2 regions of the Peijinzhouia sedimentorum genome follow, and region 1 is predicted to be linked to the other one. Evidence: riboswitches for the same ligand, from Rfam matches in the RefSeq annotation. Region 1 holds a riboswitch; the other holds the start of a gene.
What was found. Region 1 has a riboswitch for thiamine pyrophosphate ahead of ACOXY8_RS12040 (TonB-dependent receptor). Riboswitches for the same ligand answer to the same signal wherever they lie in the genome.

Region 2: it holds a riboswitch for thiamine pyrophosphate, as region 1 does, so the genes downstream of both, thiM (hydroxyethylthiazole kinase) here and ACOXY8_RS12040 (TonB-dependent receptor) in region 1, are expected to answer to the same signal.

The regions. Positions count from the first base shown of each region.
Region 1 covers NZ_JBMPIY010000008.1:82,160-87,538, reverse strand. Annotated here, with positions in the region: gene ACOXY8_RS12055 (tetratricopeptide repeat protein) at 72-1,391, opposite strand; gene pnuC (nicotinamide riboside transporter PnuC) at 1,743-2,360, shown strand; gene ACOXY8_RS12045 (AAA family ATPase) at 2,357-2,866, shown strand; TPP riboswitch at 2,889-2,986, shown strand; gene ACOXY8_RS12040 (TonB-dependent receptor) at 3,042-5,379, shown strand, end outside.
Region 2 covers NZ_JBMPIY010000015.1:5,936-11,314, reverse strand. Annotated here, with positions in the region: gene ACOXY8_RS15795 (DinB family protein) at 3-527, opposite strand; gene tenA (thiaminase II) at 632-1,288, opposite strand; gene thiD (bifunctional hydroxymethylpyrimidine kinase/phosphomethylpyrimidine kinase) at 1,275-2,108, opposite strand; gene thiE (thiamine phosphate synthase) at 2,105-2,740, opposite strand; gene thiM (hydroxyethylthiazole kinase) at 2,737-3,537, opposite strand; TPP riboswitch at 3,615-3,707, opposite strand; gene ACOXY8_RS15770 (hypothetical protein) at 4,136-5,356, opposite strand; gene ACOXY8_RS15765 (hypothetical protein) at 5,359-5,379, opposite strand, start outside.

The sequences.
Region 1 (5,379 bases):
TCGTTTCGTTTTTCTTTAAAACAAAAAAGCCGCAGATTGCGGCTTTTTTGTTTATACTATATTACTGAGGATCAATCAGCTTTTTGAATTTTCACTGTCATTCCAATCCAACATCCTACTCTCACTTCTTCACCAACTGCTCTACCTTCTGTAAAGATCATCTCTGCAGTAGGGAATTGTTCTTTCATTTGAGCTGCTCTTTGACCATTTCCACCTCTTACATAATATTCATAAGCGGCAATAAATATGGCTCTGTCATCTACTCTACTTTGCTCTTTCTTACACTGATCATAGCTTCCAAGAATCAAATCACCAATTTTTGAATAAGCTTCTTTCAACGAAGGGTCAATTTGAGCTGCTTTTAAATAAAGCTCTCTCGCTTTACCTTTTTCATTTCTAAATGATGCGATATCAGCTATTCTCATAGTCAATTCACCTTGCTCTGCATTATCTTCTGACATCTCAATTGCATCATTCAGATATTTCAAACCTTCATCATAGTTTTCTTCTTTTATAGCTCTATTTGCTAAAACTCTAGCAACAGCTAATTGAGGTTCACTTTCATAATAAACTTTAGCTGCTTGCGTAAAGATATCAGTCTCGGTACAAGATGCAGTTATTGAATAACTGAATATCTTCTTAGCCATTTCCAAATCAGTTGGATTTGCTCTCAGTTTGTCACCCAATTGAGTGTCAATGAAATTACAGTCAATAGTTACCATATCGGCAAGAATACCATCAATCTGACCCTTCATTTCTTCCAGTTGTGGCTTATTCTTAGCTGTGGACATTTTCTCCTCGTATACAACCATTACTTTGTCATAAATGGCCATAATTTCAGGATCTGTTAACGACCCTCCATTATTTTTCTGATTACGACGAACTGCATCCATGTAAGTTAACATATGGTAATCATTGATTTCTGATATTGGAGCAATTTCAAATAATCTAGTATAGTCATTAACTAATTCTTGTAGTTTATTTGACCTATTTGCATAGTACTTATATTCTTGAAGAAGTTTTCTATTCAGAATACTGGCTTCATTACCATAGTACTTAGCCCTCAAATCATATAATAAGAGAGCTGAATCTTGGAGCTCATACTTCCTTTTTTCGCTTTCCTCTACATCAGCCATTTCTTCGAATACTTTATAGCCTGATATATATAGTGATTCACTAAGTTCAGGCGTATTTTTCAACAACCACACTAAAGTAGAGTGAGCCGTAGTGTAATCACCCATCTTCCTAGAGTCGGTATGCAACACATATTTTTCCTTCGCTGATTGCGCTAATGTTTCATCTGGAGGCCAGTTGAAACCACCTTGCGCAAAAAGTGGAGTAGAAAAAATCCCCACAACAAAAAACGCTACAATTGCTAATACTTTTTTCATTTTCATTTCTCCGTTATGCCAGTTAATAATTGTGATAGAGCAAAACAAGCTCCAAATTTAACTAATAATCTCTTAAACTCTTAATATTGTTTTGATTTTGAACAGAAAAACAGAATAAAACTCTCGCAAAATTCATTTACTAAATCATCACATTAAAGCGATCCCATTCGAAATAAAAATTGCTTCAAGCCATTCCATTTAAAGGAGGTACAATTTAAGTAATTAGAATTTGTTTTTTCTAGCCTTTATATTAAAAAGTGAAATCTTGATTTGAATGGCACATTTTTAAAATCTTTTTCGAAATAATCTTCTGTTTGTAATTACGACTAAACATTACGCTATTTTTGCGGGATGGAAGGAATTGGAATCTGGGAAGGTTTGCGTGAAGGTATCCAGCATTTGACCTTACTCGAAGCTACGGCAGTATTCTTTGGATTACTAAGTGTTTGGTATTCAAGACTTGAAAACATTCTTGTATTCCCAACGGGAATTATTAGCGTACTGATTTACGTATACATTTGTTTTGGCGCCAAATTATATGCTGATGTAGGTATTAATGCATATTATTTCATCATGAGTATTTACGGTTGGTACCTATGGTCGAGAAAGGATTCGAATAATAACTTTTTACCAATCACGACTAACAGCACAAAGGAGTGGATAATAAGCATTGCAACACTCATCGGTTCATTTATTCTTATTGCATATTCATTAATCAATTTTACAGACAGTGACGTTCCCTATTGGGATGCACTCACTACTTCTATGGCTTTTGTGGCAATGCTTTTGATGGCAAAGAAGAAAATAGAAAATTGGATTGCGTGGATTTTCACTAATCTGCTTTCAATTCCGTTATATTTTTACAAAGGGCTTATGTTAACCTCCTTTCAATTTTTAATTTTTTTAATCCTTGCCATTATGGGTTTTACCAGATGGCGTCGAGAATTAAGTATCCAGAAGAATTTATGAAAAAAATTGCCATCATTGGCCCTGAATCAACGGGCAAAAGTACTCTTGCAAATCAGCTATCAAATGAACTCTCATTTCCGTTAGTCCCTGAATTTGCTCGTGAATATCTTAAAAACCTAAATAGAGAATATAAATACAGCGACTTATCTGAAATAGCCAAAGGGCAAATTGAAAGCGAAGATAAATTAGCGGAAACTAAGCCTCCTCTTTTGATTTGTGATACAGACCTTACAGTAATCAAAATTTGGAGCTTACACCGTTTCAAACAAGTGGAAGGTTGGATCGAAAGAGAATTGAGAACTAGAACCTACGATCATTATTTCTTGATGTATATTGACTTGCCCTGGGTGGAAGATCCTCAAAGAGAACATCCCGAGCTTAGAAACTACTTTTTCAATATATATCATGAGGAGTGTAAGAAAAGAAGACTCCCTTATACAATCATAAAAGGAAAAGAAAACGAAAGACTCGAAAGTGCTTTAAAAGTGATTGGAAATTTGCACTAAAAACAATTAGGCGTACATTTGCGACAGAATAAAGGGGTGCCCCAAATATACGGGCTGAGATTATACCCATTGAACCTGATGCCGGTAATGCGGTCGAAGGGAGGTATGGTAAAACAACTAAAGGAAGCGTCTGCCCCTTGGATGCTTCGCAATGTTTCACCTAAAAATTTCTAACATGTTTAAGTACGTCATCTGCCTGGCAATTTGCCTTGGCTCTATTGTTTCCTTTGCCCAAACCTCATTTGAAGGTAGGGTCATAGACAAGGAAACTAAAATGGCATTACCTAATGCCAACATCACTATTGAAGGAACTCGTTTTGGAGCAGTTTCTGATTTAGAAGGTAATTTCATTATTTCCAATGCTCCAGAAAGCGAATTCACCCTTAAAATCTCCTACGTAGGTTACAAAACACTGACCCAAACTGTACAAAATAGTACAAGTGGAAATGCAATCTTCGAATTAGAACAGAGTGAATTACTTGGTCAAGAAGTAATTGTTTTTGCAACTAGAGCTTCACAAAAAACGCCTGCAACATTCACCACAGTCAACAGAAAGGAAATTCAAAAGCAGAATTTGGGACAAGATATCCCTATGCTTCTTGACCAAACTCCTTCAATTGTGACACATTCTGATGCGGGTGCTGGAATTGGATATACAGGTCTCAGAATACGCGGCAGCGACGCCACAAGAGTGAATGTTACGGTGAATGGAATCCCAATTAACGATTCTGAATCTCATGGTGTATTTTGGGTAAATATGCCCGACTTTGCATCGTCGGTGGAGAATATACAAATACAGCGCGGCGTAGGCACTTCTACCAACGGAGCTGCTGCATTTGGTGCTTCTATCAATATCCAAACCGATCCAATCAATCAGGATGCTTATGCCCAGATTGACAATTCTTTTGGTTCATTTAATAGCTGGAAAAATACGGTAAGAGTTGGCACTGGATTGATCGACGAAAAATTTACTTTCGATGCACGTTTGTCAAAAATTTCATCAGATGGCTTTCTTGATAGAGCTAGATCAGACTTAAAGTCATTTTATCTATCTGCTGGCCTACATGGCAAAAAAAGCCTTTTGAAGCTAAATGTATTTTCTGGAGCTGAAGAAACATACCAAGCTTGGGAGGGAACTCCCGAATCGAGGCTTAGAGGAGATCGTGAAGAGATGTTGGCTTATATTGAGCGAAATGGCTTAAATGAACAGCAGCAAGAAAACTTGCTAAATAGTGATAGCCGAACTTACAATTTCTATGAGTACAATAATCAAGTAGATAACTATCAACAAGATCATTATCAGCTAATATATGCTTTGGAAGCAAATCCACAATTTACTTTCAATGCAGCTCTACACTACACTCGTGGGCGAGGCTATTTCGAGCAATTCAGATTTAATGACCGACTGTCTAATTATAATTTACCCAATATCACAATCGGTGAGGAAACCATAAGCCGTAGCGATTTGGTTAGACGCAGATGGCTCGACAATCATTTCTACGGAACCACTTTCAGCGGAACTTATCGTCCAGATGATAAGCTAGAAGTTACTGTTGGTGGTGCATGGAATAGATATGATGGTGATCATTTTGGAGAAGTAATTTGGGGAAGATTCCTTGGAAATTCTATCACTCCCGGCGATCGATATTACGATAACAACGGCCTCAAAACAGATTTTAACTTATTTACCAAAGCAAATTATCAACTCAGTGAAAAATTCAATCTTTTTGGCGATCTACAATTGCGAACCATAAATTACACATTCTTAGGTTTTGACCGCAATCTAAATAACATCACACAGGAAGTTGATTATGCTTTCTTCAATCCAAAAGCTGGCGCAACATTCGAAGCAAATGCCAACACCATGCTTTATGCTAGTTACAGCATCGGAAATAGAGAGCCTATTCGTAATGACCTGACTGAATCTACACCTGATAGCAGGCCAAAAGCGGAGTCAATGCAAAATGTGGAAGCAGGAATACGCTGGAGAAATGAGCGATTCAGTTTTACAGCAAATCACTTTTTGATGTTATACAAAGATCAATTGGTAATAACTGGTCAAGTAAATGACGTTGGCGCATACAACCGTACCAATGTAGATGACAGCTATAGAGCAGGAATCGAATTGGATGGTAGTTTCCAATTGAATAGTAAATGGAATTTGGCCGCTAATCTTGCTTGGAGTAAAAATAAAATCATTGATTTCGTAGAATTTGTAGACGATTATGATGCGGGAGGTCAGCAAGAAATAGCTCATGGCAATACTGACATTGCGCTAAGTCCAGAATGGGTTGGTGGGGCTACACTAGCTTATCAACCCTCCCGCGATTTCGAAATTGCCTTGGCAAATAAGTATGTAGGTGATCAATTTTTGGATAACACTTCCAACCAAAATCGAAAATTGGATGCATTTTTTGTCCAAAACTTGCGCTTTAATTATTTGCTTAGATCCAAACATATCAAAAGTACTCGATTCACTTTTATGCTCAACAATATTTTTGATATTGAGTACG
Region 2 (5,379 bases), on a different contig from region 1:
CTTTACTTCTTCAAAATACTTAAATATTCTACCCAAGGTCCCACTTCTTTTGCGTACTGTTTTGCCATTACTCGCGATATTTGTGCGATGTGACCTAAATCATGCACCGCCCAAGTAGCTAATAATTGTTTAAGTGTAATTTCTCCCAATTCCGGGTGGGTTCCAATACGACTTAAATCTTTTTCTGTAATATTTAGGGAGGCTAATTTATCAAGGTTCTTCTTTCTCAAGTCTTTGAATTCTTGAACCAGTGTTTCAATTGGTTTACTCTGGTCTTTCTGTAACTGAGCAAATCTGTCAAACGGTTCAAACTCTTTGTTATCAGAATCGCTTAAAACTATTTTGATACGTTTCATCCAATCTGTTTTTTCACCAAAAATTAAATGCCCAAGAATATCATATGGACTCCAAGTGCCTTCCCCTTCATTGTTCTTTATCCAACTTTTTGAGAGTGTTGACAAATATGCCTCTATGACGCGTGGCGTTGTTCTTAATATTTCAATTGATTGATCTAGTCTAAATTCCATCACAATTCTTTTTTATTTTATTGTTATCAATCCAGTTGCTATAAGTCCTTATTACAGCTAACAACTATTTTACTTTTAAAGGTAAATGCAAAAGCATTTATTCATTAGTGCGAGTTCCATTTTTTCATTTTATACGCGGCATCCCAAAATAGGTATTCCATACGAGATGCCGTAATAAAGGCTTCTGTCATTTGTTGTTTTATAGCCTGAGTGGTATTTTCAGCTGCTTTATCGCATAAATCTATAGCATTCTTTACGGCTTGGGTAAAATCCTCTCCTCCATAGGTTGCAATCCATTTTTCAAAGGGATTATTAGAGGATTGGTGATTGGTGATTATATATTCTCCTACGTTTTTATATATCCAAAAACAAGGTAGTGTTGCTGCCATACCAACTTCGACAGCTTCGAATGCTGCTGTGCTTTTTAGGAAATGTGTGTAATGATGGCAGACTGGTTGAATGATTCCTTTGTCGGACACGCCAAAATCTTTAAAATAGGATTCGTGTAAAGCGTATTCCACCACGATGGCATTTTCTGCAAATCGTATATAGGCCAAGGTATCATCAATATGGTGTGCTTTGGCTCCAATTAGAGCAAGAGCTCTTCCAAAATGCTCGAGGTATAACGAATCCTGTAGCATATAAAACTGAAATTTATTTAATGGGAGACTGCCGTTTGATAGTTCTTCTATAAAGGGCATTTTGAGAATAGATTCATAAATTCCGTCTATAGATTGCCAGGCATTTTCAGACCATTTCATTTTTGATAAGTTTTTGAGGGTTAAAAAAGTGATTTAAAGGACCATTTCCTTTTCCAGTTTGTGTATCTGCACCGTGTTTTATAGCATTATAGGCATATTGCTGACCAAGCTCCACTGCTTCATACATACTTTTTCCCAAGGCCAGAAATGATGCTATAGCAGAAGACAACGTGCAGCCTGAACCATGGGTGTTATTGGTTTGAATTTTATGAAATTCAAAAGAATGATAGGTATTGGATTCATCTATAAGCAGGGAAGTGATTACCTCTGTTTGCTGATGTCCTCCCTTTAATAATATATTTCTACAGCCTAATTTCTTTATGTGCTCTCCGGCCAAGGGCATATCTTTTAAAGTCTCTACGTTAGTTTTTGCAAGGATAGCTGCTTCGTCCATATTGGGAGTGATGATATCGGCAATAGGCAATAGCTTTTTAATGATAGTCCCTATTGTCTCTTCTTCAATAAGTCGATGTCCGCTTGTAGCAACCATTACTGGGTCAAATACGATAGGGATGTGCTTATATTCTTGCAATGTTTGTACGATGACATCAACCAGCTCTGATGTGTGTACCATACCTATCTTTATGGCGTCCGGAACAATATCTTCCATGACGGTTTCAAGCTGTTCGGCTACGGCTGTTATGGGAATGGAAAATATATTTTTTACCCCTTGGGTGTTTTGTATTGGTAAGGCTGTTAATACAGATGTGGCGTAACATCCCAAGGCTGAAATCGTCTTGATATCTGCTTGGATACCGGCGCCACCGCTACCGTCGAACCCTGCGATTGTAAGTACAGACGGGTATTTATATTTCTTCATTTTAGGATTTCGTTTTTTAATTCGTAGGCTGCTTTTTGAGGGTTAGTTGCACTACAGATAGCCGAAACTACAGCAATACAGTCTGCACCTGCCTTTATTACCGATTTCAAATTGTTTAGGCGGATATTACCTATGGCAACCAAAGGTTTATCGGTAAGATTTCTCATCGTTCGTATACCATCCAGTCCCCATTCGGTAATGGTATCGGTTTTAGTAGGTGTTTTGAAAACAGGACTGATACCTAGGTAATCAGAGAGGACTACTTGATCATTTCCAAGCTGTTCAAGGTATTCTATAGAATAGCCTATGCATTTAGTTTCGCTCCACTGATTTCTTATTTCAGTGGGAGTAATATCCTTGGTGCCAACATGTATACCTATCGCATCTACTTTCTTTGCTACTTCTATATTGTCATTGATGATGAGGGGAATCTGGTATTTAGTAGTTATTTCTTTGAGTTGGAATGCCTTACGAATATACGTTTCCGTTAGGTCATTCTTTTCCCTTAGTTGGATGACATCCACTCCTCCTAAAATTGCTTGTTCGGCTATAGTAAGAAAATTTTGGCCTTTACAGTCTGCTTGAGAAATGACCAGATAGAGTTTATATGGGAATGACGATTGCTTTTTCATCCCTCTGAAATATTAAGATGTTCGCTAAATTCAGTTTCAGTTATAGCGTAAAGTTTGTCTATGATATGCATTTGCAGACTGCCCGGTCCTGAAGATTGCCTTTCAGAAAGTTCTCCCACTATGCCAAGTAAGGCCATTGCAGCGGTGGTCGCTTCTGTTTTGTCTTCAATTATAGCGACAAAGGCAGCTATCAGTGCCGATGCGGTGCAACCTAATCCTGTCACCTTGGTCATCATCGGATGACCATTCTTTATTGATATTGTTCGCTTCTTGTTATCTAAAATGACATCCGTTTCACCTGAAATACACACAACAGAACCATATTGATTTACCAACGCATGAGCTGCTTGAATGGCATCATTACTTGAAGCGGTGCTGTCTACTCCTTTGGTTGATGATGTATTGAATTTTGCAAGAGCTAATATCTCAGATGCATTCCCTCTTATCACTGTAGGGCTGTACAGCAATAGTTTTTGAAGGATTTCATTTCTATAAGGTGTCGCACCTGCACCTACGGGGTCAAGTACCCAAGGTTTATTTAGCGTATGGGCAGTTTCCGCTGCCATCAACATAGCTTCTGACCAATATTCGTCTAGTGTGCCAATGTTGATCAATATAGCATCTGCAATGCCTGCCATATCGTTCACTTCGGCTTTAGCATGAGCCATTACAGGTGAAGCGCCTACTGCGAGCAATGCATTGGCTGTATTGTTCATTACCACATAGTTGGTAATGTTGTGGATTAATGGGGATTGGTTTTTTACTGATTGAATGTGTTTCCAAAGTGTTTTTTCCATTTTGCGCTATTTATTTTGAGATAAAAAATAGCTTTAGGAAAAAACCGAAAACAAAGAAAGAAACAACTTTTAGATAAGAAGTCTTTTTTGCTTTTCCCTACGTCGGTGTAAGCCGTATCAGGTTCAAAGGGACTCTCTCAATTCTTTTCAGAATACCCCTAAAGCGTATGCAAAGCTACAAAATATTATGATACTTGGTTTTTTGATTTTAGAAAGTTAGTTCTGTAACTAGATTTCAGTATGCTTTCGAAGCTCTTTTGGCTACGATTTTCGTAAATAAAAGGCTTTTGCATCTGGCTATTCTCAATTGCGAAGGGTTGATAAGCCAATTTTAAAATAGGAAACGAGTGTGTTGAGAAGTTCAAGTAAGTCTCAGTGAGTAGGTTTAGAGGTGAAATTCGTCATTGCCTACTCGACTACCAGTAATATCTTCTTTTAAGCGATATTAAAGTCATACTTATCCAGTTGAATACTGAATTAATGTAGGTTTTTAAAAGCATTGAAGACTTTTAAAATTGTCTCAATAGTCATGTTCTTTGTATTCCTTTCCAGTTTCATCTTTTATCCTTCTTTTTAGCGTTTGTATACACCATGCATTTTAATTTTTTGAAGGATCAAATACCCAAAGATCATAGTTGTGGAATTCAAATTCATGTCCTATGTATAGCTTGTTATTGACAAAAAAATAATGAATGTCATTGGGGTCTAGATTTGAAGGAAAAGGATCCTCGGCCTCCCATTTATCTTGTGTCAAGTCATAGGACCAAAGTTCCTTATCTAACCAATTGCCTTCCCTTTTAGAATCATCAGATGAGATTCCAAAATATATTTTATTATTTAATGAAAAGGAAATAATTTTATCTTTAATAATTCCAGGGTATTCTGTTAATAAACGCCAAGTATGTGCATCACTATCATATTCCCAGATACTTTTGTCACTGGTTAGAACGTAGGCTTTACTACCCATAGCAGTTCCTCCTACTGAAAAGCCTGTTGATGTGGGGATAGGTGATCGAGCAATCCAAGTATTAGTAGTCAAATTATACTCGTGTGATTCGGAAGAGCTTAGAATCATAATTGAATTCCCATTTGAGAGTCCTTGAAAATATCGATGAAATTGATTATCCCGAACGGGAATATTACTTAGATTCGTCCAAATGTCGTTTTCGTACTTATATAAATTAAGGTCAATATTATTAAAAAAATATTGAGAACTCCCAATAGTAACTGAGATAAATTTTGAGCGAGTGTTACCTGAAATTGGAAAATTCCGTACCCTTGAAAAACTATTTTCTACGGGATCGTAAGAAAAAAAATCTGAACTCTGAAACAAAATAAATCCTTTATCATTCATTGAACTACCGAATGACTTAGACCAACCATCTAAGTCAGCGTTTTGAGGATTTAATTTTTCCCATGAGTTTCGCAGACTTCCTAAACTTTCAAAACTAAGAGCGCTTCCGTAAACTGTTATGGAATTATAAACCACAAATGGCCTTACTGAATAATTTAACCCTTTAGCTAAACCATAGTTAACCTCCTTTTCAAAATATCCTTCGGTAAATGGTGCTGATACATGGATTGTGTCTGAGTTTTCAATGGCTGGATTTGTAGAACTCCAAACAAATCCGAATGATTGAACATTATAAGAACCTGCATTTAGTACTTCTGCTCGAAAGATTACTCCTGTTTCAGATGGCTCCACATCTGTCATCATAATGTAAGGATATTCTTTTGGCATAATATCGGCATCATTACAATTCAGCAAAAGAATAGCACAAACAAAAAATATAGAAAGGGTGCTTAGTTGAGTTTTCATGATTAAAAGGAAAAGCTGGTCAA